3 regions of the Burkholderia oklahomensis C6786 genome follow, and region 1 is predicted to be linked to each of the others. Evidence: riboswitches for the same ligand, from Rfam matches in the RefSeq annotation. Region 1 holds a riboswitch; each other region holds the start of a gene.

Region 1 (9,403 bases):
CTGCAGCACGTCGCCCGTCGCGGGATCCTCGACGAACGCCACGATGCCGTAGCGCGCCGCGTCCTGTGCGCGCAGGCCCGCCGGCAATGGCAGCCGGCGCTGCACGTCGAGCGGCGCGGCCGCGCTTGCCTTGGACGCGAGCGGCCCGATCCACTGGCGCACGACGCGCTCGTGATGCAGCGTCGCGCCGCGGTTCTCGCCCGCGCGCACCTGCGACTCGATGCCGTTCTCGTACAGCGCGAGATACGCAACGACCGCACGCGGCGCACCGGCGCGCGGCGTCACGGACAGCTCGACGTCGAGCGTGTCCGCGCGCCGCGCGGCCGACAGCGCGATGCCGACGCGCGCGGGCTCGGCGGCCGTCGCGACGACGCGCCGCTCGAACGCGTCCGCATCGCGCCAGTTGCGCAGCTCGCGACCGGCGACGGCGACCTCCGGCGTATAGACGAAGCTGCCGCCGCCGCGCGACGCGAGCGCGCGCTGCCGTTCGGTGAAACGATGCTGCGCGAAACGGTCGGTCCAGCCGAGGCCGTCCCAGTAATCGACGTGCAGCGCGAGCGGCACGATGCGCGGCGCGGCGCGATGCGATGCGAGCCGCGCGAGCCAGTCGTCGGCGGGCGGACAGCTGCTGCAGCCCTCGCTCGTGTAGAGCTCGACGAGCGCCTGCCGGCCGTCGGGGCTGCGCGCGGTGCACGCGCCGCCCGCGGCCGCCTGCGCGACGCACGCCGCGCCGAGCGCGAGCGTCGCCGCGATGGCGCGCGTCGAAGCGGAAAATGAAATCGACATATCGAAACTCATCGGTCAGTGCCGGGCGCGGGCGCGTACGCCACGCACGCCGGCATGCGTGTCGCGATCCGGCTTCCCGCGGCGCCCGGCGTCGCGAGAAAAAAGGCCGCCCGAACAGCGAATGGGCGGCCGCGCCGGGTCACGCCATGAAATCCACCGGAAACGGCGTCGCTCAGTTCGACATCGGGCTCATCTTGTCGGACGACATCGGCTTTTGCATCGCGTCCTTCGCCATGTGATCCTTCTTCATGCCGCCCTTGGCCATGTGATCCTTCTTCTTGCCCATCTGGTCCTTCGACATCGCGTCCTTCGACATCGCCATGCCGTCTTTCGACATCGCATCCTTCGACATCGCATCGTTCTGCGCATGCGCGAACGGCGCGGCGAACGCGAAACCGGCGACACACGCGACAGCAATCAGATTCCTTTTCATGGGATAGCTCCATCGTTATTGGTTGAGGAGCCGAATAGTCGGGACACAGCGACGGATATGACAACGGCGCGCAAAAATTTCTTCGGGACCGGCGATTGCGTCGGCGCGCGGCCGATCGCGCGGTGCGCAAACGCGTCGCCGCACCCTGCCCGCGCCGGCTCGACGCGCAAGGCGACGCGCCGCCCGCGCGCCTCGAACGCGCGCGCACGGACGCCGCCCAGGCCGCCCCGCCGCGACGCAGCATGCGCAGCCGGACGCGCGTTCGCGCGCAATCGATCTGTCCCCTGTTGAAACCGCGGCCGACCCGGTGTATCTTTTGCGCTTGCTAACGCGGGGGTCCTGCAATGCATTCGATCAAGCGATCGTGCGGCGCGGGTGAGAAATACCCTTTGAACCTGATCTGGATAATGCCAGCGCAGGGAAGCGTCAGGATTTCGCCGCTGTTCCACGTCTGAATCCCGTCGCGTCGCGAATCTCGTCTCCTGCTTAGCGCCCCCACATCCGCTTTGCATGGGACCCAAGCAAGCGCTAAAGCGCCTACTCGGGTCGACACAGGAGATCGCATGAACGCCAATCCCAAATTCCTGTCGGCCGACGCCCGCGTCGACGCCGCCGCCGTCGCCCCGCTGCCGAACTCGCGCAAGGTCTACGTGACGGGCTCGCAACCTGACATTCGCGTGCCGATGCGCGAAATCACGCAATCCGACACGCCGACGAGCTTCGGCGGCGAAAAGAATCCGCCGATCTATGTCTACGACACGTCGGGCCCGTACACGGACCCGGACGTCAAGATCGACATCCGCTCGGGCCTGCCCGCGCTGCGCCAGCGCTGGATCGACGCGCGCGGCGACACCGAAACGCTGACGGGTCTCACGAGCGAGTACGGCCGCGAACGCGCGGCGGACCCGGCGACGGCCGAGCTGCGCTTCCCCGACCTGCACCGCCACCCGCGCCGCGCGCGGGCGGGCAAGAACGTCACGCAGATGCACTACGCGCGCCAGGGCATCATCACGCCCGAGATGGAATACATCGCGATCCGCGAGAACCAGCGCCGCGCCGAGTATCTGGAAAGCCTGAAGGCGAGCGGCCCGGCGGGCGCGAAGCTCGCCGCGATGATGGGCCGCCAGCACGTCGGCCAGGCGTTCGGCGCCGCCGCGTTCGGGGCGAACGCGGCCGTCGAGATCACGCCCGAGTTCGTTCGCGACGAAGTCGCGCGCGGCCGCGCGATCATCCCGGCGAACATCAACCACCCGGAAACCGAGCCGATGATCATCGGCCGCAACTTCCTCGTGAAGATCAACGCGAACATCGGCAACTCGGCCGTCACGTCGTCGATCGGCGAGGAAGTCGACAAGATGACGTGGGCGATCCGCTGGGGCGGCGACACGGTGATGGACCTGTCGACCGGCAAGCACATCCATGAAACGCGCGAGTGGATCATCCGCAACAGCCCGGTGCCGATCGGCACGGTGCCGATCTACCAGGCGCTCGAAAAGGTCAACGGCAAGGCCGAGGACCTCACCTGGGAAATCTTCCGCGACACGCTGATCGAGCAGGCCGAGCAAGGCGTCGACTACTTCACGATCCACGCGGGCGTGCGCCTGCAGTACGTGCCGCTCACCGCGAACCGGATGACGGGCATCGTGTCGCGCGGCGGCTCGATCATGGCGAAGTGGTGCCTCGCGCATCACAAGGAGAGCTTCCTGTACGAGCACTTCGAAGAGATCTGCGAAATCATGAAGGCGTACGACGTAAGCTTCTCGCTCGGCGACGGCCTGCGTCCCGGCTCGATCTACGACGCGAACGACGAAGCGCAGCTCGGCGAGCTGAAGACGCTCGGCGAACTCACGCAGATCGCGTGGAAGCACGACGTGCAGGTGATGATCGAAGGCCCCGGCCACGTGCCGATGCAGTTGATCAAGGAGAACATGGATCTCCAGCTCGACTGGTGCAAGGAAGCGCCGTTCTACACGCTCGGGCCGCTCACCACCGATATCGCGCCGGGCTACGACCACATCACGTCGGGCATCGGCGCCGCGATGATCGGCTGGTTCGGCACCGCGATGCTCTGCTACGTGACGCCGAAGGAGCACCTCGGCCTGCCGAACAAGGACGACGTGAAGGAAGGCATCATCACGTACAAGCTCGCCGCGCACGCGGCCGATCTGGCAAAGGGCCACCCGGGCGCGCAGGTGCGCGACAACGCGCTGTCGAAGGCGCGCTTCGAGTTCCGCTGGGAAGACCAGTTCAACATCGGTCTCGATCCGGACAAAGCGCGCGAATTCCACGACGAGACGCTGCCGAAGGATTCGGCGAAGGTCGCGCACTTCTGCTCGATGTGCGGCCCGCACTTCTGCTCGATGAAGATCACGCAGGACGTGCGCGAGTTCGCCGCGCAGCAGGGCATGTCGGAAACCGATGCGCTGAGGAAAGGCATGGAAGTGAAGGCCGTCGAATTCGTGAAAAGCGGCTCGGAGATCTATCACCGCCAGTAACACGGCGCGCGCCGCGGCAGTGCCCCGAAAGCCCGCCTCGCGCGGGCTTTTACGTTACGTATGCGCGATGGCGCGCCGGGGGCGAAACAAATGATTACGAAAGCGATAGGGCTCTAACAAGTCCTTACAGCGCAATACGCGCCGCCCGCGTAGATTTTTGAATGTGGGCGGCGTTCAAAACGCGCCCACGCATCTCTTTCATCTGAGGATTGAACAATGAAATCGATTCGGCGTATTGGGGTATGCGCAATGCTCATCGCAACGGTGGCGAGTCTGTCGGCATGCGATACGATGACTCGCCAGCAACGTAACGCAGCAATCGGCGCGGGCATCGGCGGCGTCGCCGGCGCGGCGATCGGCGGCAACGCCCTGTCGACGATCGGCGGCGCGGCCGCAGGCGGCCTCGTAGGCAGCCAAGTCGGCAAGTAAGCCCGCGAATCGGGCGCGCCGCTCCGGCGGTCGCGTCCTTGCATGCGGGCGATGCACGCCGCCTTCGTCGCGGCGCGCATCGCCCGGCCGTTTCGCGATGCCGTCCGAGCGCGGCGATTCGTGCGACGATTGCGTCGCGGCGAGCGGCGGAAATGATCCGTTACCGTTTCACACAGCGTTTCACACGAGAGCGGTCTAAGCTCGCAAGCATCGAATCCTTCTCCGCACGCACGACTGCGGAACCATCATGAACAAGACTCTTGTCGCCGCCGCACTCGCGAGCATCGCGCTCGCCGGCTGCTATTACCCGTACGGCTATTACCCGGCCGGCGGCTACTACGCGGCGCCGGTGGAAACCGCGCCCGTCTACGTCGCGCCCGCGTATCCGTCGTACTACTATCCGGCGCCCTCGCTGTCGCTCAACTTCGGCTACTGGGGCGGCGGCGGCCGCGGCTGGCGCCATCACTGAACCTTCGCCCGCGCGACGTCGGCGTGCCGACGTCGGCGCACGGCGCGCCGGCTTCGCCTTCGCGGCGGCCGGTCGCCGACGATGCGCGGCGCTCGCGCACGTTCCCGAACATTGCTGTTTCATCGCAGCCTGAAACAACGCGCCACAGCGCGGTGTAAGATGCTTGGCCGATCCCCCTCGACCGCCAAGTGTCCGATCCTCGATGAACATCAAGAACGCCTCCCTGCTGATCGTCCTCGCCGCGCTGTGGGGCGCGTCGTTCCTCTTCATTCGCATCGGCGTCACCGAATTCGGCGTCGCGCCGCTGATGGCGCTGCGCGTCGGCATCGGCGCCCTCTTCCTCGTCGCGCTCATGCTCGCGCGCTACTCGCCGCGCGAACTCGCCGCGCTGCTGCGCAAGCACGCATGGCCGCTCTTCGTCGTCGGCCTGCTCAATTCCGCCGCGCCGTTCTGCCTGTTCGCGTTCGCCGAGCTCACGCTGTCGGCGGGCGTCACGTCGGTCATCAACGCGACGACGCCGCTCTGGGGCGCGCTCGTCGCCTATCTGTGGCTCAAGGATTCGCTGTCGCTGCCGCGCGCGCTCGGCCTCGTGGTCGGCTTCGCGGGCGTGCTGACGCTCGTCTGGGATCAGGTGTTCTCGCCGCACGGCGCGAATCCGGCCTCGCCCGCGACGGCCGCGCTCGCCGCCGCCGCCGCGCTCGGCGCGACGCTGCTGTACGGGATCGCCGCGAACTTCACGAAACGCAAGCTCACGGGCGTCGATCCGCTCGTCAACGCGACGGGCAGCATGGTCGGCGCGACGATCCTGCTGCTGCCGTTCGCGCTCGCGACCTGGCCCGCCGCGCCCGTCTCCGCGCACGCGTGGGGCTCGGTGCTCGCGCTCGGCATCGCGTGCACGGGCATCGCCTACTTCATCTTCTTCTACCTGATCGCGCATATCGGGCCGGCGCGCGCGATCACCGTCACGTTCGTGATCCCGGTGTTCGGCATCCTGTGGGGCGCGCTCTTCCTCGGCGAACGCGTATCGTTCGCGATGCTCGAAGGCTGCGCGATCGTGCTGCTCGGCACCGCGCTCGCGACCGGCGCGATCAAGCGGATTCCCGGCATCCGATCGCAGCGCAACGAGGCTGCGTGACGACGGACGGCGTGCGGCGGTGCGACGGCGTGCGGCGGTGCGGTGCGACGCGGCGGCGGGATCGCGCGACGCAATGCGTCCGCCGGATCGCGTGTACAAACTGGTGAGTCAGAACGTCGAGCCTACCCTATCGGGTGTCCATCTCGAGTACTTCGGACACCCGATTCCGTTCGGTGAACAGATCATCGGGCGTCGAACAGCGCGGATATCGCTGCCGGCAGTGCACGCGCGATCGTCCGCATGCTGAACGACAGCGCGTGCGCTAATACGCCCCCGCGCGGCCAGATCCCGCTTCGCGCCCTCAATCTGTACTGACTGGTGAGTCGAATTCGCTTCATTCGCCTGAATCGACAGACAGCCACATCCGCCGCATCGACAAGCGTTCGCCGGCCTGCAAGCGGGCGAACGCTTGCAGAGAATTCCCGCCCCATGCCGCCGGCCGCCCGCCGCCACGTGGCGGGCGCGCCTCGCCCGTCGTCCAGTGCCTGCTTTCGTCCGGCGCGGCGACGCGACAATGCGACGCCGGGTTAAGCGTATCCCCGATGCGCAATACACGCCGACATTCGTTACACTCGATTCAATTCCCCACCGGACGCAGAAATGACGCACTTCGTCTTTCGCCGCGTGGTCCTTATGAGCGCTCGCGCGCACGTCCGCCGCGCGGCGCGCGCCCTTTGCCGCTCGTGGCGGCGATGCTGACAACATGCCCAAATCACAGGGGCTCTCGCCCGACAGCCTGATCTCGCAGTTCACTCGCGGCGACGAAGGCTGGTGCGCGCAATATCACGACATAAATCTTTCGAGCACCTTTCAGCCGGTGATTTCGATCACGCACAAGCGCGTCGTCGGCTACGAGGCGCTCGTGCGCGCGACCGACGCGAACGGCGCGCCGATCTCGCCCGACACGCTGTTCGCGCGCGCGCAGGCGCGCGGCGAGACGATCCTGCTCGATCGCCTGACCCGCTGCCTGCACGCCGCGAACTTCTCCGCGCAAGACACGGGCATGTGCTGGCTGTTCCTGAACGTGCTGCCCCAGATGTTCGATGCCGGCATCGCGCCGCGCGAGTTCATCGAGGCGCTGTGCGCGCACTTCTCGCTGCCGCCGACGCGCATCGTGCTCGAAGTGATCGAGCAGCCGTCGCGCAACGAAGCCGCGCTCGCCCACACGCTCGACATGATCCAGCACGGCGATTTCCTGATCGCGATCGACGATTTCGGCACCGGCTTCTCGAACTTCGACCGCATCTGGCAGATGAAGCCCGACATCGTGAAGCTCGATCGCTCGATCGTCGAACGCTCGCTCGCGGCGAGCGACGCGCACCGGATCGTCCATCACCTCGTCACGATGCTGCACCACGCGGGCACGATGGTGCTCGCGGAGGGCGTCGAGAACGAAGACGCGCTGCAGATCCTGATGGACGCCGACGTCGACTTCGTCCAGGGCTTCTGCTTCGGCCAGCCCGATCCGTCGCTCGAGCGCGCACGCCGTTACGCGCCGGCACGCATCGAGGCCGCATGGGCGCGCTTCGCCGAGCGCGCGCAGGAGCGGCGCGGCGGCGCCGTGCATCCCGGGTTCGACACGATCGAGCGGATCGTGCTCGCGGGCGCCGCCGACTACACCGAGACCCAGGACCTGCGCGGCGCCGCGCAGCGGCTGCTGACGAATTCGATCGTGCGGCGCGTGTTCGTCGCCGAGGCGAACGGCGAGCAGATCGAGCCGTCGGTCACGGCCGAGACGCCGGACGCGCCGAGCGTGACGACGCGGCGGCTCGCGCCGCTGCTGCCGGAATTGCATTGCAACTGGTCGCGGCGCGCGTATTTCCAGCGCGCGGTCGCGGCGCCGGGACGCGTCGCGCTGATGGGACCGCACTTCTCGCTGACGGACGGCCGCGACTGCTACACGGCGGCCGTCGCGATCCATCTCGGGACGACGCTGAAGGTGTTCTGCGTCGACTTCGATTTCTCCTCGTCGGACGGTGACGAGCAGTAGGCGCGGCGGAGGCGGCGTGCGGATCGAACACCGTCTCGCTTGCGAATGCCTCGCGGACACGGATGGGCGAATGGATACATGAGCGGCGCGGCGGTGCGCCGCGTGCATTTGTCCATTCGATGTCCGCGCGATATAGGCGATATGTCGGCTCGATGTCCGGACGCTCGATCCGAATGCGAAGCGCGCGATGGGTGCAGATGCGGCCACGGCGCGCGGCGGCTTCCGGGTTGCCATGCCGCGCCGCTCGCGCGAACCTCGGTTTCGTTCACATGCCGAGCAACGGGTATCCCGTTTGACCGCCGTCCACCGGCGTAAGCGCGCACACAACAGCATTTGCGGGGCCGTGCGTCGACCTAGCCGCGCCGGCCTTCGTGCCGAGCCCGGCCGATCGTTATCATCGGCGCGCTCGAGGTGTGGGCGACATGCCGGACACCGAGCGTCGCTTGCGGCTTGCCGCTTTGAATTTCCAACGTTGAACGTCGAATGCCGAACGTCGAGCTCCAAACTCTGCATATCGAGCGGCGAAAGCCAAACGCGTTCAATCGACGATTCTGCCGCGCCCCGACTTCACCTCGCCGCGCCGGCTCTTCTCGGCAAGCCGGCGTTCCTTCGACGCACGCGTCGGCCGGGTCGCAATCCGCTTGCGTTGCGTCACGCCGGCGCTGCGGATCAGCACATCGAGCCGCGCGAGCGCGGCCGCGCGGTTCTTCTCCTGCGTGCGGTACTCCTGCGCCTTGATGACGACGACGCCATCGCGCGTGATCCGCTGATCGGAGCGCGCGAGAAGCCGCGCCTTCACTTCGTCCGACAGCGACGACGCGCGGATGTCGAAGCGCAGGTGAATCGCGCTCGACACCTTGTTGACGTTCTGCCCGCCCGCGCCCTGCGCGCGGACCGCCATCAGTTCGACCTCATCCGGCGAGAATGCGTAGCGCAGCGTCATCGCATCCCCTCCGGCCGAGCGCGCAGCGCGTCTGCGATTCGCGCGGCCAACCCGGAATCGCGCGCGGTGCGCGTCGCAATCGCCAGCGCGAGCACCGCGCGCGAGCCGATCACCTGCACGCGCGAACGCGCGCGCGTGATCGCCGTGTAGACGAGCTCGCGCGACAGCACGCGGTTGAACGACGCGGGCAGAATCAGCGCCGCGTCGTCGAACTCCGAGCCCTGCGACTTGTGGACGGTCAGCGCGAACGCCGTGTCGTGCGGCGGCAGCGCGGCGGGCGACACCGGGCGCGCGCGGCCGTCCGCGCCTCGGAACCAGACGCGCAGCGCGCCGCGCGCGTCTGGCAGCGCAATGCCGATGTCGCCGTTGAACAGCCCGAGTGCGTAATCGTTGCGCGTCACCATCACGGGCCGTCCCGCGAACCAGTGCGCGCCGATCGCGAGCGGCACGCGCACCGCGCGGCGCACCTCCGCCGCGACGCGCGCATTGACCTCGTCCGCGCCGCGCGCGCCCGTGCGCGTCGCGCAAAGCACACGGAAGCGGTTGAGCACGTCGAAGAGCGGCAGCGGATCGGGCGAGTGCGTCGCGAGTGCGTCGCGCAGCGCGGCCGCGTAGCCGGCGAAGCCCTGCGCGATCCGTTCGATCGTCGCGGCCGACAGCGTCGCGCCGCCGTCGTCGCAGAAGCGCGCGGCCGCATCGTCTGCTGTCGACAACGCATCGAGT
Region 2 (9,403 bases), on a different replicon from region 1:
GGCGACGAGCACCGCCTTGATCGTGTGCATCCGGTTCTCTGCCTGCGAGAACACGATCGACGCCTCCGATTCGAACACCTCGTCGGTCACTTCGAGCTCGGTGAGCCCGTAGTGCGCGTGGACCTCGCGCGCGGTGTCGGTCTCAAGATCGTGATACGCGGGCAGGCAGTGCATGAAGCGCGTGCGCGGCTTGCCGGTCGCCTGCATCAGCCGCGTGTCGACCTGATACGGCTTCAGCAGCGCGATCCGCGCGCCCCACGCCGTCACGGGCTCGCCCATCGACACCCAGACGTCCGTGTAGACGAAGTCGACGCCTTTCACCGCGGCGAGCGGATCGTCGGTCAGCTCGATCAGCAGCGTGAACGGAAGCCGGCGCGGCGCGATCGCCCGCTGCGACGCGGGCGTCGTCGCGGGGAGCGGTGCCGGCGGATGGAACAACTGCCTGGCGGAATGCTCCATGATGAAACCCCTCGACGGATATTGAATGTATTAAGGCACCGGGTTCAGGGCTCCGAATTGACTTGGATCAGCGACACGCGCGGCGTCGATTCAGGAGGGCGGCGAGTGGAGATTCGATTTCCGGCGGATCGAGATGACGGATTTGCATCGCGAAGCACGGTGCGCCCGTGGGCGCTCGGGCCTTGTCCGGCGCATGGCGCGGGCCGGATCTCGTCACGCCGTTCGCGATGCGTTCGAGTGCGCTCGCCGCAACGCAATATGAACGGGATGTGAGCGGGCGCAGAGTCGGCGCATGCTTGCTTTCTGATATCGAGTCGCTATGACCGATTGCGCGACGAAATTCCGGGTTTGCCATTCGATGCGGCGCAAGCATCGCTCGAACGGCTGGAAAAATCGACCGATTGCCGGTTTGTGTCGCGCAGCGCCGATCGATGCCGCGCAAATGATTCGTGATCCGGACGATATGACGAGTGGCGCGTCACGATCGATGTGCCGAACCAATCGTATTGCTCGCCGATCGTGAGCGGCTTGCGCCGCGCTTCGCGGCATCGCGTCGCCCCGGCATCGCGACGGCGGACGTTGCGAACCGCTCCGGCCAGCCGCTCCTTCGCGCCGGCCGAGGGGGCCCCGCATTCCGCAATCGAACCGCCCGCATCGGCTTGCCCGCCGCCGGGTTCTTATCGATAATAGCCGGGCCATCAGGGGGAGCCGGACGATCGGCTGAGAGGTTCCGCGCAAGGAACGACCCCTAAACCTGATCCGGGTAATGCCGGCGTAGGAATGAGGTCCGCCATGTCTTGTCCGAAGCTCGCCGGTCGCCGCGCCTCGGCCGCGCCTCCCATGTTTCCCGTTCCGCTCGACCCGCGCCGATGACGCCGTCCGTCATCGCGCTCGTCCTGTTCGCGGCGATCCTGCACGCGACGTGGAACGCGTTGCTGAGAAGCGGCGCGGACCGTCTGTGGAGCATCACCATGATGAGCTTCGCGACGACCGCCGCGGCCGCCGTCTGCGCGGCGCTGCTGCCGCTGCCCGCGCGCGCGAGCTGGCCGTATCTGGCGGCGTCCGCCGCGCTGCAGGTCGGCTACAGCGTGTTTCTCGCGTACGCGTATCAGGGCGCGGCGCTCAGCCAGGTCTATCCGGTCGTCCGCGGCACGGTGCCGCTGCTCGTCACGCTGGGCGGCTACGCGTGGGCGGGCCAGCGCCTGGGCGGCGCGTCGCTCGCGGGCGTCGCGCTCGTATCGGGCGGCATCGCGAGCCTCACGCTCGGCCGGTCGCGGATTCATCTGCGCTCGTTCGCCGCCGCGCTCGTCACCGCGCTCTTCATCGGCGGCTATGTGACGGTCGACGGCGTCGGCTCGCGCATCGCGGGCGATCCGCTCGCGTACGCGGCATGGATCTTCATCGCCTACGGCATCGCGATGCCGGCCGTGTTCTTCCTGTTCGGCCGCCGTTTGAGCGGCGGCTTCACGCGCGGCGAAATGCTGAAATCCGCGGCGGGCGGGCTGATCTCGCTCATCAGCTACGCGGCGGTCGTCGACGCGCTGTCGCGCGGTCCGGTCGGTCCGATCGCCGCGCTTCGCGAGACGAGCATCGTATTTTCGGTGTTGATCGGCTGGGCGTGGCTCGGCGAGAAGCCGAGCGGGCGGCGCTTCGCCGCCTGCGCGGCGGTGGCGGTCGGCGCCGCCTGCCTCACGTATCCCGTTTGACGGATCGCGTTTGCGGCGGCCGATGCGGCGAGATCGGGCGATTGGCGGAAGGCGAAGGCGCTGCTGCAATGCAAGTGCTGGTTCACACTGATGCGCGCTTTTACCTATATTGATATGATGAATCGTCGCCCGCTTATCCTGACGAATTGCTTTCGATTCTGAGTTGACTCGATTGTCGCCGCGACGGCTCGGCGGTCGCCGAACGTGCCGTGGGTTCGCGCGTTCACGGGAGGCCGTTCGCGATGCGGATTGCGCCGCACTTTCCGAGGGGCGCGCGCCGGGAGCATATCGACGGCAGGATCGCAGACATTGCTCAAGGCGTATCGCGCGAGGCACGGCCCCGAGGTGCGCGCGAGTCGGGCGACGAGGGCGACGAGGGCGTGCGGCGGCTGACGGCCATCGATCTTGCGAATCGAATTCGGACGCGCGTTTGGGGCGCGAAGGCCGGCGAGAAGATCGATCGGTCATTCATAAACGCGGTCTCGATCGAACCCGGGCCGAATGACTGCGCAAGTGCGCAGGAAATTTGGCGCATTCGACTGTGCGGGAGCCGCATCCGCGCAACGCATTCGGCCTTGCCGAATGAAAAGGCTTGATCGAAGCCCCTCTCGATCCGCAACGATGAGAACGAGGAGAGTGCCACATGCAACATCATTCCAACGTGATCATTGGCGGTGGCCCCGCAGGAATCAACATGGCTCTCGAATTCGAGAGACGGGGAATCGAGTACCTCTTGCTCGAAGCGAACGAGACCGTCGGTGGGCAATGGGACCGATTTCCGGTATGCGGGCAGCTTATTTCGCTAAACAAACGATACGTTCCCGGCAATCACCACACGTACCGGATGCGATACGACTGGCACACATTGAGCACCATCAGCGCCGATGACGTCGCAACCGATCCCAAGCTGCGATTCACGGAATGGACGTCGGAACATTGGCCGTCCGCAAGAATTTACAAGGAGTATTTGAAATACGTCGCGGAGAAGAAAGGGTTGTCGGCGCACATTCGAACGCGTGCGCGTGTGCAGCGCATCGCGCGCGAAGGCGGGCGCTTCGTCCTCGGCATATCGAATGCGCATAGCATCACCGCGGATCGTGTTTTTTGCGCCACCGGCAGGTCGGAGCCGATCGTTCCGGATATCAAGGGGCTCAATACCGAGACCTGCACGTTCTACGGAGACTTCGAGCCCGATACCGCGGCGCGGCGCTACCGGAACAAGATCGTCATTATTTTGGGTCGCGGCAATTCGGCGTTCGAGATTGCGCATCATCTCGTCGATATCACGGCGGAGACCCGCGTTGTCACACGGTCTCTGCCGATGTTCGCCCGGCAGACGCACAACGTGCATGACTTGCGGGCGCAGGTCTCCGACGTGTTCGATCTGATGCAGCTCAAATCCAACAACAATGTCGTGAGCGATCGCATCGTCGAAGTCGGGCGAATCACCCGCGGCAAGCACGAAGGCCGTTTGCTGGTCCGCTACGAGACGCCTTGCCCTCACTGGTCCCCTCCGAGATGGATGAAGCGAACCGGCATCGTGGACGACGTGATCGTATGCTGCGGCTTCAACTACACGCTGTCCGAAGTCTTCGACAGGGAAACCGTACGGCCGGCCATTGACGAGAAGGGAAAATATTGCCTGCTGACGTCGAGTTGGGAGTCGGTCAACGTCCCGGGCCTCTATTTTCTCGGCGCTCCAATGCGCGTCAACGATCCGGATGCCGCTTCCGGCTTCGTTCATGGCTTCCGATGCAACATTCAGGCGCTCGGGAGCATCGTCGCGGAAAAGCATCATGGCATGGCGCTCGAGCCGGTGTTCGAATGCGACGTTCCGTTGGCGCACCCGTCCGATCAGCTCGTTCATCTTTCAGAATTTCTCGTCGAGCTCGTCAGCACGAGCATGCCGTTGTTCGAGCTGTTCGGCTACTTCGGATGCGCGGTGACGTTCGAGCCAGGCGGCGACGACGGCGTGGTCCGGGCGCGCGTGTGGCCCGCATTCCCGCGAGCATATAACCTCGAGCGCTGGGGCAGGAAGCAGACGAGGCTCGAAATCGTTTTCGAATATGGATTCAGCCGATATGGCGACGGCGAATTGCCGACTCACTATTTCACGCTACCCGCCGATCATTTCGATACTTCCCGCAGCGCGTACATCCATCCGGTGTTTCATGTCTATCGGGGGGGCGTGGAAGTGGATTCCTTCCATATGCAGGAAAGCCTCATCGGCCGCTGGGATATCGACGATTATGTCGACGAGGAAACCAACCTCGACCAATACAAGAACGTCGCGTTCAATGCGTGCGCATGTGCGCTGAATCTGGATGAACGCCGCAGCATGTTGCCCGTGCTCGACGAGTTCGTGGACGCATGCTATCCCTTGATGAGCGAAGAAGAAGTGGCTGAGGCGCTTCGAATTCAGCCAACGCTGGCTTTGCTCGTGAACCGTTCCGGATTGCGTACCGGGTCCGCCACTAGATAGACTCCCATATTTATCCGCCAATCTGCCTGGTCAGCCGCCGCCGGCTCATCGCCGATCAACTGAAATCGGCATGAGCCCATGGTCGTCGCCGATCGATTGGGTCGAGCCGAACGTTTGACCATTGATACGCCTGACGACGAACGGCATCGGAAAGCGACGGACGCCGACTGTCCAGCGACGGCTCAAGGTCGAGAATGAGGGCTGCTCCATGTCTGGAAATATCACTGCGCTCGACGGTCTGCTCGGGCTCGTATTGACCTCTGCGGTGCTGATCGCCGTTCCCGGCCCAAGCATCATGTTTCTTGTCGGCCAAGCGATGACGGCGGGGCGGCGTAGCGCGATGCGCGGGGTCATCGGCAACGCGATAGGAACCTACTGCGTCGCCGTGATTGTCGCGCTGGGAATCGGCACCTTGCTGATGCGCGCCGACAACGTCCTGACAGGTATTCGTTTGCTCGGCGCCGCCGTCCTGCTTGCCATCGGAATCCAATACCTGTTTTCCAGACCGTTGCCGGCCGCGGAAGTCCGGGCGACCGACAAACGCAAGCAGACATTGGTCGCCGGCGTCATCGTCGGCGTCACCAATCCGAAAGCCCTGATCATGTTCGGTACGATCGTGCCGAGCTTTCTGAACAGAGGGGTCGAAAGTCCAGTGGAATCGCTGCTGTTCTTTTCGCTCGTGCCCATCGGCCTGGGTTTGTTGATCGATTCAGCGTGGGTAGCCACCGCACATGCGGTGAGATCACGCGCGTTCTTCAACGAGAAGGGACTCAAACTGATTAATATCGCGGGCGGAGGCTTGATGATCGCCATGGCCATGCTCTTGGCCATGGAAACGTTGCGTTGACGACAAGCCTGCGCATGTCCTCTGCGTCGTCGCAATGCGTCGGGGCATTGTGCTGAATGACGGTTTCACGGTATTCGCCTCTCGTCGAGGCCGGATGAAGGTGCGTCGACCGCGCGGTCGACAACGACTGCGCGGTCGTGGGGGCGAATCGGAGAGCGCTTGCAGGCGCAGCGGTCGAGCGCCTCGAATGCCGCGCGCTCAACCCGCCGCGCGCAGCTCGGCCTCGGCGAGAAAGGCCTCCCGCGCCCGCAGCTCGCCTTCCTTGAAATACCCGCCGCGCAGCGTTCGCGCGAAACCGGGCGCGCCGAAATCGCCGCGTCCGTGAAAGATCCGCCGGTTGTCCCACACGACCATGTCGCCTTGCGACCACACATGCAGATACGATCGCATCGTCGCGACGAGGCGCGCCTTGAACGCGTGATATGCGCGGAAGAACGGCATCAGATCGTCGAAGCCGATGCCGTCGAAGAACATCTTCGTCGGATTGTTGACGAGGCGCTCGACGGAGCCGTCCGGCCGCAGCCGGACGATCGGCGTCCGATGCTCGTAGCGCTTGCGCGCATTCGGATAGTCGGCGCGGTAGACGACGCGCGTGTGCGCGAGCCGCTCGAACATGTCCGGCGACGCGTCGCGCAACTCGGACAGGACCGCCCAGCCGTCGACGAAGCGCGTGCAGCCGACCTGCTCGCGCGCGCAGCGCGGATCGACGTCGAGACCGTAGAGGAACTGATAATCGGGCGGCGGCGAGCAATACGGGATGTCGGTGTGCAGCGGCAATGCCTTCGTGCTGAACGACACGCTGTCGGTCGCGTCGTCCGCCTTCACTTCGAGATCGAAGAAGTCGCCGAAGTACGATGGGTCGAGAAAGCCGGCGAGCCGCTCGCGGACTTCGTCGAACGGCGCCGCCGCGCCGTCGCCCGCCTTCAGCGCGACGATGCCGAATTCGAACAGCTGATTCAGCGCGCGCCGCAGCGTGGCGTCGCTTTCCAGCACGTCGGCGATGCCGAAATGGCTCGACGACGGCGCGCCGCGCTCGGGCCAGGGCGTCCAGCGCGGCCGCGCCGCCTGTCGCCCGGCGGCGGGGGCGGCATCGCGGTAGTCGTTGCGCTCGAGCCAGTCGAGCGCGTACGTGCTGACGTGCGCGTCCTGCCAGACGATCCGCAGCCCATGCGCGTCGAGCGACACGCGCTCGGGCCGGATGCCGGGCGGAATCGTGCCCGGATCGAAGTGGCGTTGCCGGCAGTAGCCGTTGAAGCAGTCTGCGCACTCGCAAGCCTGGCGCAGCCATACCCAGTGATAGCGGCTCGACCGGCCGGATTCCCAGTCGATCTGCAGATGATCGGAATGCGACGTCAGCATGTCGGCTCCTTCGGAATGCACGTCGTGCGGGCGGACTATCGGCGCTGCGCGATGAAGAGCCCCTGCAGCAGGCATCCTTCCTCGACGAAGCGTATCTTGCGCTGCCAGCGCTCGACGATGTGCTCGGCGTCGAGCGTGTCGATCGACGGATCGCGCGCCGCGACGCGCGCCTCGTAGCGATGCAGGTCGTCGATCAACTGGCGGTGCGCGTCGTCGCTGACGTCGCGCGCGGCCACGACATCGAAGCCGGCGTCCGCGACGATGCGCGCGTAATCGTCGATCGTCTTCAGGTCGTAGCCGGACACCGACGTGTAAGCGTCGAACTCGAGCGACGAGCGGCCGCGGCAGAAGTCGGTCACGTACAGACGGCCTTGCGGCGCGAGCAGCGCGTGGCAGCGCGAGAACAGCGACGGCTTGTCGTGCTCGTACATCAGCACGTCGCGCGAATAGACGATGTCGAAGCGCTCGCCGGCGAGCGCTTCGTCGTGGATGTCGGCGTTGACGAAGCGCACGCGCCGCCGCGGATCGAGCGCCGGCTGCCGGGCGGTCGCGAGTTCCGTCATTCGCGGCGCGGTATCGAGCCCGACGACCGTCACGTCGAAGCGGCTCGCGAGATGGAATGCGGCGCCGCCGAGGCCGGAGCCGATGTCGAGCAGATGCATGCCGGGCTCGATCGACATTTTGTCGGCGAGCATCGTCCTGAATCCTTCGATGCCGCCCGGGCTTTGAAAGCCGTCGCCGTAGATAATTTCAGAACGCAGAATATTGCGCTCGTTTGAATAGCGCTGCGCTTCGTATTCGCTGGACAGCCCGATCGGATGCGTTTGCATAATCGATCACCTTTTTATGTTTCGGTCGCGTGACGATGAGATGTTCCGTACCGGATGACGGTACGGAGTGGAACAACGTTACGGATTACGGCAAATGCAAGCTGATGCGGAGCCGGATGCGGCGATTGCGTCCGGGCGTGCGGCGAGACGCCGCCGAGCGGCCTGCCGGCTCCGGCCGGGCCCGTGCAGCGGCGCTTCGCCGAACGACGCGCTGTATCGGCATTGATTAATAGGTATAGCAACGCCCCGTTTCATTTGTCAATCGGTTGGCGCAATAATCGCTGAATGAAGGCGAATATGCGAAGACCGTCAATTTCGTTAAGCAAATCGCATTCGAGCGAATCGATAGGGTTGTGTTAGGCTAAGCGCTCTGCGAAATTTCCGAAAACGGAGAGGCCGCTGAATCGCGACGCGAAAATATATGCTCGCAAAATCCGGGCGAATTCGTCCGGATTGTTTCTTTATTAATCATAGAGGCGGCCAACTGCCGCCGATTTGCGCGTCGGGCCGAACGAAAGCGCGCGCAGAGAGGGGGCGAAGATGCGGAGCATCAACGATGACTGACCCGAAAAGCGCCGGCGCCGCGCCACGTGAACCGGCGGCGCTCGCGACACCGCGCGTCGCGGTGATCGCCGTCACGTTTCGCGGCGACGACGTGATCCTCGTCCAGCGCGGCAAGGAGCCGCAGAAGGGCACGTGGGGTTTTCCCGGCGGCTCGGTCGAGCCGGGCGAGAGCCTGCACGACGCGGCCGCGCGCGAGCTGTTCGAGGAGACCGGCGTGCGCGCGGCGGTCGGCGAGCCGATCGACGTCGTCGAGGTGATCGGCTTCGATCCGGGCGGCCAGCACCACCACTACGTGCTGGTTGCGATGCCGTGCCGCTACGTCGAGGGCGCGTTGCGGCCGGGCGACGACGCGGCGGACTGCCGCTGGGTCCGCGTGCCGGACGGCGTGCTCGAATTCCCGGGCGTCCTCGCAGACCACGTCACGCGCGTGGCGCTGCGAGCGCACGCCATCTGTCATTCCAACCAAAAGGAAAACAGCCGATGAAGCGTATGTTCTTGGGCGGACCGTTCAAATCCCTGGTCGACAAGCACACCGGCGTCATGCCGGAAGACAGCATCAACCTGTTTCGCCGCGTGATCGATCATTTCGAGGATCGCGGCTGGGATGTGCACTGCGCGCACCGGCGCGAGCACTGGGGGCGCGAGTTCATGACGCCCGCCGTGTGCACGAAGACGGACTACGAGCAGATCAGCCTGTGCGACTACTTCGTCGCGTTCCCGGGCGCGCCCGCGTCGCCCGGCACGCACATCGAGCTCGGCTGGGCGTCCGCGCTCGGCAAGCCGATCGTGCTGCTGCTCGAAGCCGGCAGGGAATACGCGTACCTCGTGCGCGGGCTCGACGAGATCACGCGCATCGAGCGCGTCGAATACAGCGAAGGCCGGATCGACCCGGCCTCGATCGAAGCCGCGATCGGCCGCTTCGACGCGAGGGGCTGACATGCTGCGCTATCCGGGTCTCAGCGAGCTCTATCTCGCCACGCTCAGGGACGTCTGCGGCGCGTACGAATACCGGAGCGCGCCGCGCGGGCACGCGGAGCGCGAAATCATCGGCTACGGCGCACGGATCGACGATCCGCGCGCGCGCTTCTGCCGGCACGCCGCGCGCAAGCAGAACGTCGTCTTCAACTACGCCGAGGCGCTGTGGTATCTGTCCGGC
Region 3 (9,403 bases), 1.7 Mb from region 1:
TCCGCGTTCGTCGAAGCGACGCTCGCGCAAATCTTCAAGGTGTCGCATCATGACGGCACGTATCGCGGCGGTCCCGCGTACTACATCCAGATCGGGCTGCGCTCGCGCGGCTTCGGCGTGCTGTTCTCGCTGTCGCTGATTCTCGCGTTCGGCTTCGTGTTCAACGCGGTGCAGGCGAATGCGATCGCCGAGGCGTTCAACACGTCGTTCGGCTTCAGCCGCGCCGCGGTCGGGCTCGGGCTCGTCGCGCTGACGGCGCCGATCATCTTCGGCGGCATTCGCCGGATCGCGCACGTCGCGCAGGTGATCGTGCCCGTGATGGCGATCGGCTATCTCGCGCTCGCCGTCTACGCGGTCGCGACGCACGTCGCGCTCGTGCCGGAGATGATCGTGCTCATCGTGAAGAGCGCGTTCGGCCTCGAGCAGGCGGCGGGCGGCTTCGCCGGCTATGCGGTGAGCCAGGCGGTGTCGATCGGCGTGAAGCGCGGCCTGTTCTCGAACGAAGCGGGGATGGGCAGCGCGCCGAACGCGGCCGCGACCGCGAGCACGCGGCATCCGGTCACGCAGGGCCTGATCCAGATGCTCGGCGTGTTCGTCGACACGATCGTGATCTGCAGCGCGACCGCGTTCGTGATCCTGTTGTCGGGGCAGTACGAGCCGGGCACGTCGATGGAAGGCGCGGCGCTCACGCAGCGCGCGATCTCGAGCCACGTCGGCGACTGGGGAGGCATCTACATGGCGGTGGCGATCTTCTTCCTCGCATTTTCGTCGGTGATCGGCAACTACGCGTATGCGGAAGGCAACGTCGAATTCGTCACGAGCCGGCGCGGCGCGCTGCTGATTTTCCGTCTCGCGGTGCTCGGGATGGTGATGTTCGGCAGCGTCGGCCAACTGCCGCTCGTGTGGGCGATGGCCGACACGAGCATGGGCCTGATGGCGCTCATCAACCTGATCGCGATCCTGATGCTCGGCAAGTACGCGCTCGCCGCATGGCGCGATTACCAGCGCCAGCGCGCGGCGGGCGTGGCCGATCCGGTGTTTACGCGCAAGACGATTCCCGCGCTCGCCAAGGTGCTCCCGGAAGACGTGTGGGGCGATCACGGGCCGCTGCCGCAGGGCGACAAGCTCGCGGCGGCGCGCGGCGCGGGTGCCGCGGGCGCGACTCAGGCCGCGGGGCCGCTCGGCTCCGCGCGGTGACGATGGCGGGCGACCGGCTGCGCTGCTTCGTCGCGCTCACGCTCGATCGGGCGTCGCGCGACGCGCTCGCGGCGCTGCCCGTCGCCGCCGGCGCGCGGCGTACGTCGCGCGATCAATTGCACGTGACGATCGCGTTCCTCGGCGCGGTCGAGCGGGCGAAGAGCGAGCAGCTCGGCGCGCGCCTCGCCGAACTCGCGGCGGTCGACGCGGTGCCGACCGTCGACGTCGAGCGCGTCGTCTGCTGGCCGAGCACCGCGCATGCGCGGCTCGTCGTCGCGGAGCTCGCGCCGCAGCCCCAGTTGCTCGCGCTCGGCGATCGGGTGGGCGGCGCGTTGCGCGAGCTCGGCTTGCCGCCCGACAGCCGTGCGTTCAAGCCGCACGTGACGATCGCGCGGTTTCCGCGCGATGCGCGTCGCGTGGCGGTCGACAGCGCGAACGATGCCGCAAGCGGCATGCCGCTCGCGTTGCGGTTCGAAACGCTCACGCTCTACGAGAGCATTCTCGCGCGCCCGGGCGCCGAGCATCGGGTGCTCGCGTCGGCGGCGCTGCGTGGATGACGGCGGGGCGAGCATAGCGCGGGGGCCTTGTTGTTGAGCGGCATTTCGCCGAACGCTCAGGCTCCCGAAGCGATCGCGGCGTCGGCCGCTCGTCGTTCGATGTCCTTTCTTTCGCTCGTCTGACGAAATGACCGGCTGCGTCGCCGATCGGCATTCGGCGACGCTGCTCGGCCTCGGCGCTTCTCTCCGTGCCGCTTCCGCTTGCGGTTCTCTTGTTGTCCGCGGCTTGCGCCATCCGCACGTCGGGTGGGCAATCAATCGTCGATGGCCTTGATGGGGCGGTCGTCATTCGATGCTCATTTCGCGACATCGAGCGGCTTTCTGGTTCGATCGGGCGGCTATCTTCTGATTCGTTTGATTCGTTCCCGCATTCGCGCCGTGATTCTCCGTCGCGCGCCGATCGCTTTGGGCGGGCGCGGCGTCGGCAATTGTCATCGGGACGCGCCCCGATGATCGCCGCGCCCATTCGGCAGCGCTCGTCGAGGTGAATGCCGTCCTCGCGCATGATCGCTTGCGGCGCTCGCGCCTCGCGCGCGACGATTGCTTCAACTTCGCGCGCGTCGTCGACATGCATTCCCGATCGTCGGCGAGTGTGGCCGCGATCCGCGGCCGCGCGTCCCGCTGGCGCGTCGCCAGCCGCCACCCACCGGCCGCTCACCGCCCGCCGCCGTACCGCGCGAGCGTCAACCCGTCGAGATCGATCTCCGGCTCGCGCCCGGCGACGAGATCGGCGACCACCTTTCCCGAACCCATCGACATCGCCCAGCCGGTCGAGCCGTGGCCGACGTTCAGCCATAAGCCGTCGATGCCGGACGGGCCGAGCAAAGGCGCGCCATCGGGCGTCATCGGCCGACGGCCGACCCAGAACTGCGCGTCGGCGGCGCGCGCCGCATGCGGGAACCAGTCGTCGAGCACCTTCATCAGCGTGCGGAGCGCCTGCTCGCGCAGCGTCGCGCGACGGTCGCCGAGTTCGGCCGTGCCCGCGACGCGCAGCGTCGGCCCGAAGCGCGTGATCGCGGTCTTCAGCGATTCGTCCATCAGCGCGGCGCGCGGCGCTTTTTCTTCGTCGACGATCGGCAGCGTCGCCGAATAGCCTTTGACCGGATAGAGCGGCACGTGGACGCCGACGCGCGCGAGCAGCGCCGCGCTGTCGACGCCGAGCGAGACGACGACCGCATCCGCCGCGAGCCGCTCTTCCTGCGCGGGCCGCCCTTGCCGCCGCTGCGGCGCGTCCGCGCGCGCGATCGTCACGCCGCACGTGCGACCGCGTTCGATTTGCAGCGCGCGCACGTCGGTGCCGAAGCGAAACCGGACGCCGTTCGCTTCGCAGATCGCACGAAGCCGACGCGTGAAGCGCGCGCAGTCGCCCGCCTCGTCGTCGGGCAGATAGAGCCCGCCGACGGGCCGCGCGTTCGCCCAGCGCAGGCCGGGTTCGATCTGCATGCATTCGTCGGCGCCGACCTCGCGATGCCCGATGCCCGCGTCGCGCAGCACCGCGAGCGCGGGCATCGCGAGCTGCACGTCGAACTCGCTGCGAAAGAGCTGCAGATAGCCGCGGCTCGCGCCGTAGTCGAACGGATGCCGGTCGCGGAATGCGCGCAGGCAACTGCGGCTGTAATATGCGACGCGCTGCATCCGCTGCTTGTTCACGCGAAACCGCGCGAGCTCGCACTCGCGCAGCCAGCGCGCGATCCAGCGCCATTGCGCGAGGTCGAGCGTCGGCCGGAAGATGAGCGGCGACGCGGGCTTGAACAGGTACTTGAGGATCTTCGCGGGCATGCCCGGCGCGGCCCACGGCGTCACGTAGCCGGGCGCGATGATGCCGGCGTTGCCGCGGCTCGTCGCGAGCGCAACGTCGGCCTCGCGCTCGATCACGGTGACGTCGAATCCCGCTTCGCGCAGATGGAACGCGGTGGCGACGCCGATCACGCCGGCGCCGAGAACGATCGTATGCATGTCGGTTCGAAATGATGCGCGCGGTCAGCGCGCGGCCTCGGCGTGCTCGACGAGCGACTTGCCCTTCGTCTCCGGCAGCACGAGCGCCGCGACGATCACGAGCAGATAGCCGCTGCCCGCGACGAGGCCGATCGCCTTCACGAGCGACATCGATTGCGACAGCGAGCCGACGAGAATCGGAAAGAACGAGCCAATTCCGCGGCCGAGGTTGTAGCAGAAGCCTTGGCCGGAGCCGCGGATCGCACCCGGATACAGCTCGGACAAGTATGCGCCGACGCCCGCGAAGATGCCCTGCACGACGATGCCGAGCGGAAAGCCGAGCAGCAGCATTGCGGCGTCGGTGATCGGCAGCATCGTGTACGCCATCCCGAGCGAGAACGAGCCGGCCGCGAACAGGACGAACGACGCGCGCCGCCCGATCCGGTCGGACAGGCACGCGCCGACGAGATAGCCGACGAACGACCCGACGATCAGCACGATCAGATAGCCGCTCGTGTTGAACACCGACAGATGCCGGACCGTCTTCAGATAGGTCGGCAACCACGTCGTGATCGCGTAGTACCCGCCGAGCATGCCGGTGCAGAGCGCGCTGCCGAACAGCGTTGTCCTCAGGTGCGCGCGGTCGAAGATCTGCAGGAAGTGCGCGCGGTCGATGCCGCGCTCGCGCGCGCGGCGCGCAGCGACGTAGATGTCTGGATCGCTCACGTTGCGGCGAATGTAGAGGATCCACAGCGCGGGAACGATGCCGATCCAGAAGCACGCGCGCCATGCGTATTGCTCGGGCAGCAGCGCGAAGAACGCCCAGTACAGCACGGCGGCGGCGGCCCAGCCGAACGACCAGCTGCTCTGCACGGTGCCCACCGCCTTCGCGCGATGCTCTGATGAGCGGATCGTCTCGGCCATCATGATCGTGACGACCGACCATTCGCCGCCGAAGCCGAAGCCTTGCAGCGTGCGCGTCGCGAGCAGCTGCCAGAACGAGTGTGTGTAGCCGGACAGGAACGTGAACAGCGCGAACGTCGCGATCGTCCATTGCAGCACGCGCACGCGGCCGTAGCGGTCGGCGAGGATGCCGGCTAGCCAGCCGCCGACGGCGGACGAGATCAGCGAACTCGTCGCGATCATCCCCGCTTCGCTTTTCGACATCCCCCACGCGGCGATCAGCGACGGGATCAGGAACGAATAGATCATGAAGTCGAACGCGTCGACGGCGTAGAGCGTGCGCCGCTCGCGTGCCGACAGCTCGTGGAACCACTGGAATGCCTGCATGCGCGCCGCTCCTCTCGCTCCGCCGTTGTCGTCGTCGCGCCCGCGTCGCGCGCGACGCGGGCCATTGTACGGGGGCTGTGACGGCAGAAAAAATTGCAATGGGGGGCGCGCGTAGCATGGGGCGCGCGTCGCGCATCATGCGTTGACGGCGGACAGCGGACGCCGACACCGATGCCGATGCCGATGCCGATGCCGATGCCGATGCCGATGCCGATGCCGATGCCGATGCCGATGCCGATGCCGATGCCGATGCCGATGCCGATGCCGATGCCGATGCCGATGCCGATGCCGATGCCGATGCCGATGCCGATGCCGATGCCGATGCCGATGCCGATGCCGATGCCGATGCCGGCCGAACCGGTCCGTTAATCGGACGATGCGTTCAACCGGGCGTCAGGCCGCCGTCGACGCGAATCACCTGTCCGGTGACGTGGCGCGCCATCGGAGCGCAGAAATGCGATGAGCGCCGCGCCGATCCCCGAGCCCGTGATCAGCACGACGCGAGAATGCGCGTCGCTCACGCGGCGACCCTCGCTTCGTCGCGGCGCACGTCGAGCGTCTGCTCATGGAACGACGCGACCGATTCGCGGTGCGCGATGCTGACGATCGCCGCCTTCGGCAGCCGCTCGTCGAAGAGCCGGTAGAGGCGCGCTTCGTTGTCGGCGTCGAGCGCGCTCGTCGCTTCGTCGAGGAACAGGTAGTCGGGCTTGTGCAGCAGCACGCGCGCGCCCGCGAGACGCTGCTGCTCGCCGGGCGACAGGATGCGCGTCCAGTGGCCGGTCTCGCCGAGCCGCTCGGCATAGTCGCTGAGACCGCATGCGCGCAGCGCGTCGCGGCATGCGTCGTCGCTGAACGTGTCGACGGCCGACGGATACGCGAGCGCCGCCTTCAGCGTGCCGATCGGCAGATAGCTCTGCTGCGGGACGAACATCATCCGCGCGTCGACGGGCGCGTCGATCGCGCCGTCGCCGAACGGCCAGAGGCCCGCGAGCGCGCGCATCAGCGTGCTCTTGCCGGAGCCGGACGGCCCGCGCACGAGCCAGCGCGAGCCGGGCTGGATCGCGACGTCGCCGATCGACGCGAGCGCCGCGCCGTTCGGCAGCGCGAGCTTCAGGCCCGACGTCGTGATTTCGGCCGTGTCGACGTAGTGCAGGTTGATGCCGCCGTGCTCGGTCGCGGGCGACATCGCTTCCTTCAGGTGCGACGCGCCCATCACGCGCTTGAATTCGCGCAGACGGTTGACGGTCGCGCGCCATTCGGCGAGCGTGCCGTAACTGTTGATGAACCACGAGAACGAGTCGCTGACGGTGCTGAACGCACGGCTGATCTGAATCAGCACGCCGAACGTGAACGCGCCCGCGAAGTAGCGGGGCGCGGCGACCGCGATCGGAAAGAGGCTCGCGAGCTGCGCGTAGAAGTTCAGCACGAACGTGAGGCGCTTCGTGTAGCGCATCACGCGCCACCAGTTCTCGCGGATTCGCTGGAACAGGTTCTGCTCGTGCGCGGTCTCGACGGGCTCGCCGTCGTAGAACGCGATCTGCTCGGCGTTCTCGCGGATGCGGATCAGGCTGAAGCGGAAGTCCGCCTCGACGCGCTGCTGCTGATAGTTGATCGACACGAGCGGATGGCCGAAGCGGTGCATCACGTACGAGCCGGCGATCGCGTAGATCATCGCGACCCACACCATGTAGCCCGGGATCGTGATCGCGTGGCCGCCGAGCGTGATCGTCGCCGCGCCGGCGATCGACCAGAGGATCGTCGCGAACGAGATCAGCGTGACGACCGTCGACAGCAGGTCGAGCGACAGCGACAGCGTCGTCGACGCGAGCGACTGCAGGTCGTCGGCGATCCGCTGGTCGGGGTTGTCGGCGAGCCGGTCGCGCTCGATCCGGTAGAAGTTGCGGTCGCCGAGCCATTCGTGCAGGAAGCGCGTCGTCAGCCACTGGCGCCAGCGGAAGCCGAGCATCTGCCGCAGGTAGAGGCTGTACACCGCGAGGATGATGAACGCGAACGCGAGCACCGCGAACGTGATCAGCAGGCTCGGGAAGTCGCGCACGTCCTTCGATTGCAGCGCGTTGTAGAACGACGCGCTCCACGAGTTGATCCGCACGTTGATCCACACGAGCGTCAGGTTGATCGCGACGATCGTGATGAGCAGTCCCCACGCGACCTTCCACTCTTCGGAAACCCAATAGGGCTTGATGAGGCTCCACGTGGATATCGGAGACGGATGTCGCGACGGGTCGTCCGGAACGGGGGCGAGGGCTTGCATCGATTGAGTCATGAGCTTCCTGATGTGGGGCCGGCGACGCCGGGCGGACGGCTGCGCCGCGCCCGGCGCGCCCGTTCGGCGCCGCCGCGCGGCGCTCGTGCCGCGGATTCTGGCGAGCATGCCTTAAACGGCGCTTAACGCCGGGAGCGACATGGGCGCGCCGCCGCGATACCGCTCGTGCGCCGCGCCCAGCGGGCATTGTGCCAGCGCCGCAGTGCGGCAGGCGAATTTGCCGCAGTGCGAGGTTTGCGGCGGTTTCCGCTTTTATGGTCTAATGGCCGTCGACGAAACAGGGGTGCTTCGCGCGCCTCGGCCCTGCCGATCGGCAGGCCGGATGCGCGGCGAGGCTGAGAGAGACCCTTCGCACCCGATCCGGGTAATACCGGCGCGGGAAGTTTCCGATCCCGCCGGGCCGCGCCCGCCGCCGTCGCTTTGTCGAGCTGCGCGCCGCATGGTTCCGGCCGGCCTCAGTCGCCGGTTTCGTCCTTTTGGGTGCGCATCTTCGCGCGTGACGGAAGGTATCGATGACCGTGCAATCTTCAGTTCTTTTGCTTCGCTGCGAGCCGTCGGCCGCGGCGGCTTCCCCGGCCCGCCTTTCGGGCCGTCTCTTGGTGACGAACACGACAGGCGGATGCGATGAACCTGCGCGCGTCTGAACCCGATTTCGCGGTGCTGGGCGGCGGCCTCGTCGGCCGCCTGATCGCGTGGCGCCTCGCGGGCGCCGGTCACCGCGTCGCGCTCTACGAGCGCGGCGATGCGGCGGGCTCGGGCTCCGCCGCTTGGGTCGCGGCGGCGATGCTCGCGCCGGTCGCCGAAGCGGCGAGCGCCGAGCGCTTCATCACCGATCTCGGCGTCGCGTCGTTCGACCTGTGGCCGAGCTGGCTCGCCGAGCTGCCCGAGCCCGTGTTCTTCCAGCGCAACGGCACGCTCGTCGTCTGGCATCACGCGGACCGCGCGGAAGCGCCGCTCTTCGAGCGCCGCGTGCGCGCGAACGCGAGCGCCGAGCTGCTCGACGGCGGCCTCGTCGCGCTCGCGGGCGCACAGGTCGACGCGGCCGAGCCGGCGCTCGCCGGGCGCTTCGCGCACGGCCTCCTGCTGCCGCGCGAAGGCCAGCTCGACAACCGCCAGGTGCTGCGCGCGCTCGCCGCGGGCCTTGCCGAGCGAGGCGTCGACGCGCACTGGAACGCCGCAATCGAGCCGCAGGCGGCGCCCGCCGCGCGCATCACGATCGACTGCCGCGGGCTCGGCGCGAAGGCGCAGATGCCGACGCTGCGCGGGATCCGCGGCGAGGTCGCGCGCGTGCACGCGCCGGGCATCGGCCTCACGCGCCCCGTGCGGCTTCTGCATCCGCGCTATCCGCTCTACGTCGCGCCGAAGGAGAACGATCTCTACGTGATCGGCGCGACCGAGATCGAAGGCGAGGACATGTCGCCCGTCAGCGTACGCTCGGCGCTCGAGCTGCTGAGCGCCGCGTTCTCGGTGCATCCGGCGTTCGGCGAGGCGCGCATCCTCGAGCTGAATGCACAATGCCGGCCGACGCTGCCCGACCATCGCCCGGCGCTCGTCTGGGACGGCGGCGCGACGCTCGCGGTCAACGGCCTGTACCGGCACGGCTTCATGATCGCGCCGGAAGTCGCCGACACCGCGGCCCGCTTCGCAGGCGCGCTCATCGAGCGTACGGTGAAGGATGCCGACACGTTCGCCGCGTGGCGGCACGATGCGCGCTGGCCGGCGCTGCTGCAGCACGGCGCGGCGCACGCGCCCGCGTGAAGCGCGGCCCGCCGATCCGATCAATCGATATCGACAGCATCATGGACATCCAGATCAATCAACAGACGCTTTCGCTGCCCGACGGCGCGACGGTCGCCGATGCGCTCGCCGCATACGGCGCGCAGCCGCCGTTCGCGGTCGCGATCAACGGCGCGTTCGTCGCGCGCACGCAGCACGCGGCACGCGCGCTCGCCGCGGGCGACAAGCTCGACATCGTGCATCCGGTCGCAGGCGGCTGACGCGTTGACGCGCCGGCTTCGTCCCCGCACCCGTTCCCACAGGATCTTCCGATGACGCCTCTTTCTTCCGCCGACACGCTCACGCTCCACGGCACAACCTTCGCAAGCCGCGTGCTGCTCGGCACGTCGCGCTATCCGTCGCT

Evidence for each region. A riboswitch is a leader RNA that binds a small molecule or an ion and turns the genes downstream of it on or off. The one in region 1 is predicted to bind thiamine pyrophosphate.
Region 2: another riboswitch for thiamine pyrophosphate. It lies ahead of BG90_RS26655 (DMT family transporter); the one in region 1 lies ahead of thiC (phosphomethylpyrimidine synthase ThiC).
Region 3: another riboswitch for thiamine pyrophosphate. It lies ahead of BG90_RS09280 (FAD-dependent oxidoreductase); the one in region 1 lies ahead of thiC (phosphomethylpyrimidine synthase ThiC).

Annotation. Positions count from the first base shown of each region.
Region 1 is NZ_CP009555.1:314,421-323,823, forward strand. It holds gene BG90_RS01445 (DUF1223 domain-containing protein) at 1-798, opposite strand, end outside; gene BG90_RS01450 (pentapeptide MXKDX repeat protein) at 959-1,219, opposite strand; TPP riboswitch at 1,542-1,659, shown strand; gene thiC (phosphomethylpyrimidine synthase ThiC) at 1,783-3,714, shown strand; gene BG90_RS01460 (glycine zipper 2TM domain-containing protein) at 3,931-4,143, shown strand; gene BG90_RS01465 (hypothetical protein) at 4,391-4,612, shown strand; gene BG90_RS01470 (DMT family transporter) at 4,815-5,747, shown strand; gene BG90_RS01475 (sensor domain-containing phosphodiesterase) at 6,451-7,737, shown strand; gene arfB (alternative ribosome rescue aminoacyl-tRNA hydrolase ArfB) at 8,276-8,680, opposite strand; gene BG90_RS01485 (AAA family ATPase) at 8,677-9,403, opposite strand, start outside.
Region 2 is NZ_CP009556.1:2,001,185-2,010,587, forward strand. It holds partial or broken gene BG90_RS26650 (Rossmann-fold NAD(P)-binding domain-containing protein) at 1-351, opposite strand, end outside; TPP riboswitch at 1,151-1,257, shown strand; gene BG90_RS26655 (DMT family transporter) at 1,329-2,165, shown strand; gene BG90_RS26660 (hypothetical protein) at 2,408-2,761, shown strand; gene BG90_RS26665 (NAD(P)-binding domain-containing protein) at 2,809-4,647, shown strand; gene BG90_RS26670 (LysE family translocator) at 4,856-5,494, shown strand; gene BG90_RS26675 (TauD/TfdA family dioxygenase) at 5,693-6,853, opposite strand; gene BG90_RS26680 (methyltransferase domain-containing protein) at 6,889-7,683, opposite strand; gene BG90_RS26685 (NUDIX hydrolase) at 8,240-8,731, shown strand; gene BG90_RS26690 (nucleoside 2-deoxyribosyltransferase) at 8,728-9,183, shown strand; gene BG90_RS26695 (thymidylate synthase) at 9,185-9,403, shown strand, end outside.
Region 3 is NZ_CP009555.1:2,051,237-2,060,639, forward strand. It holds gene BG90_RS09245 (alanine/glycine:cation symporter family protein) at 1-1,197, shown strand, start outside; gene thpR (RNA 2',3'-cyclic phosphodiesterase) at 1,194-1,754, shown strand; gene BG90_RS09260 (D-amino acid dehydrogenase) at 2,409-3,710, opposite strand; gene BG90_RS09265 (MFS transporter) at 3,735-4,979, opposite strand; gene BG90_RS36965 (hypothetical protein) at 5,157-5,348, shown strand; gene BG90_RS09275 (ABC transporter ATP-binding protein/permease) at 5,497-7,263, opposite strand; TPP riboswitch at 7,533-7,662, shown strand; gene BG90_RS09280 (FAD-dependent oxidoreductase) at 7,888-9,021, shown strand; gene thiS (sulfur carrier protein ThiS) at 9,063-9,260, shown strand; gene BG90_RS09290 (thiazole synthase) at 9,312-9,403, shown strand, end outside.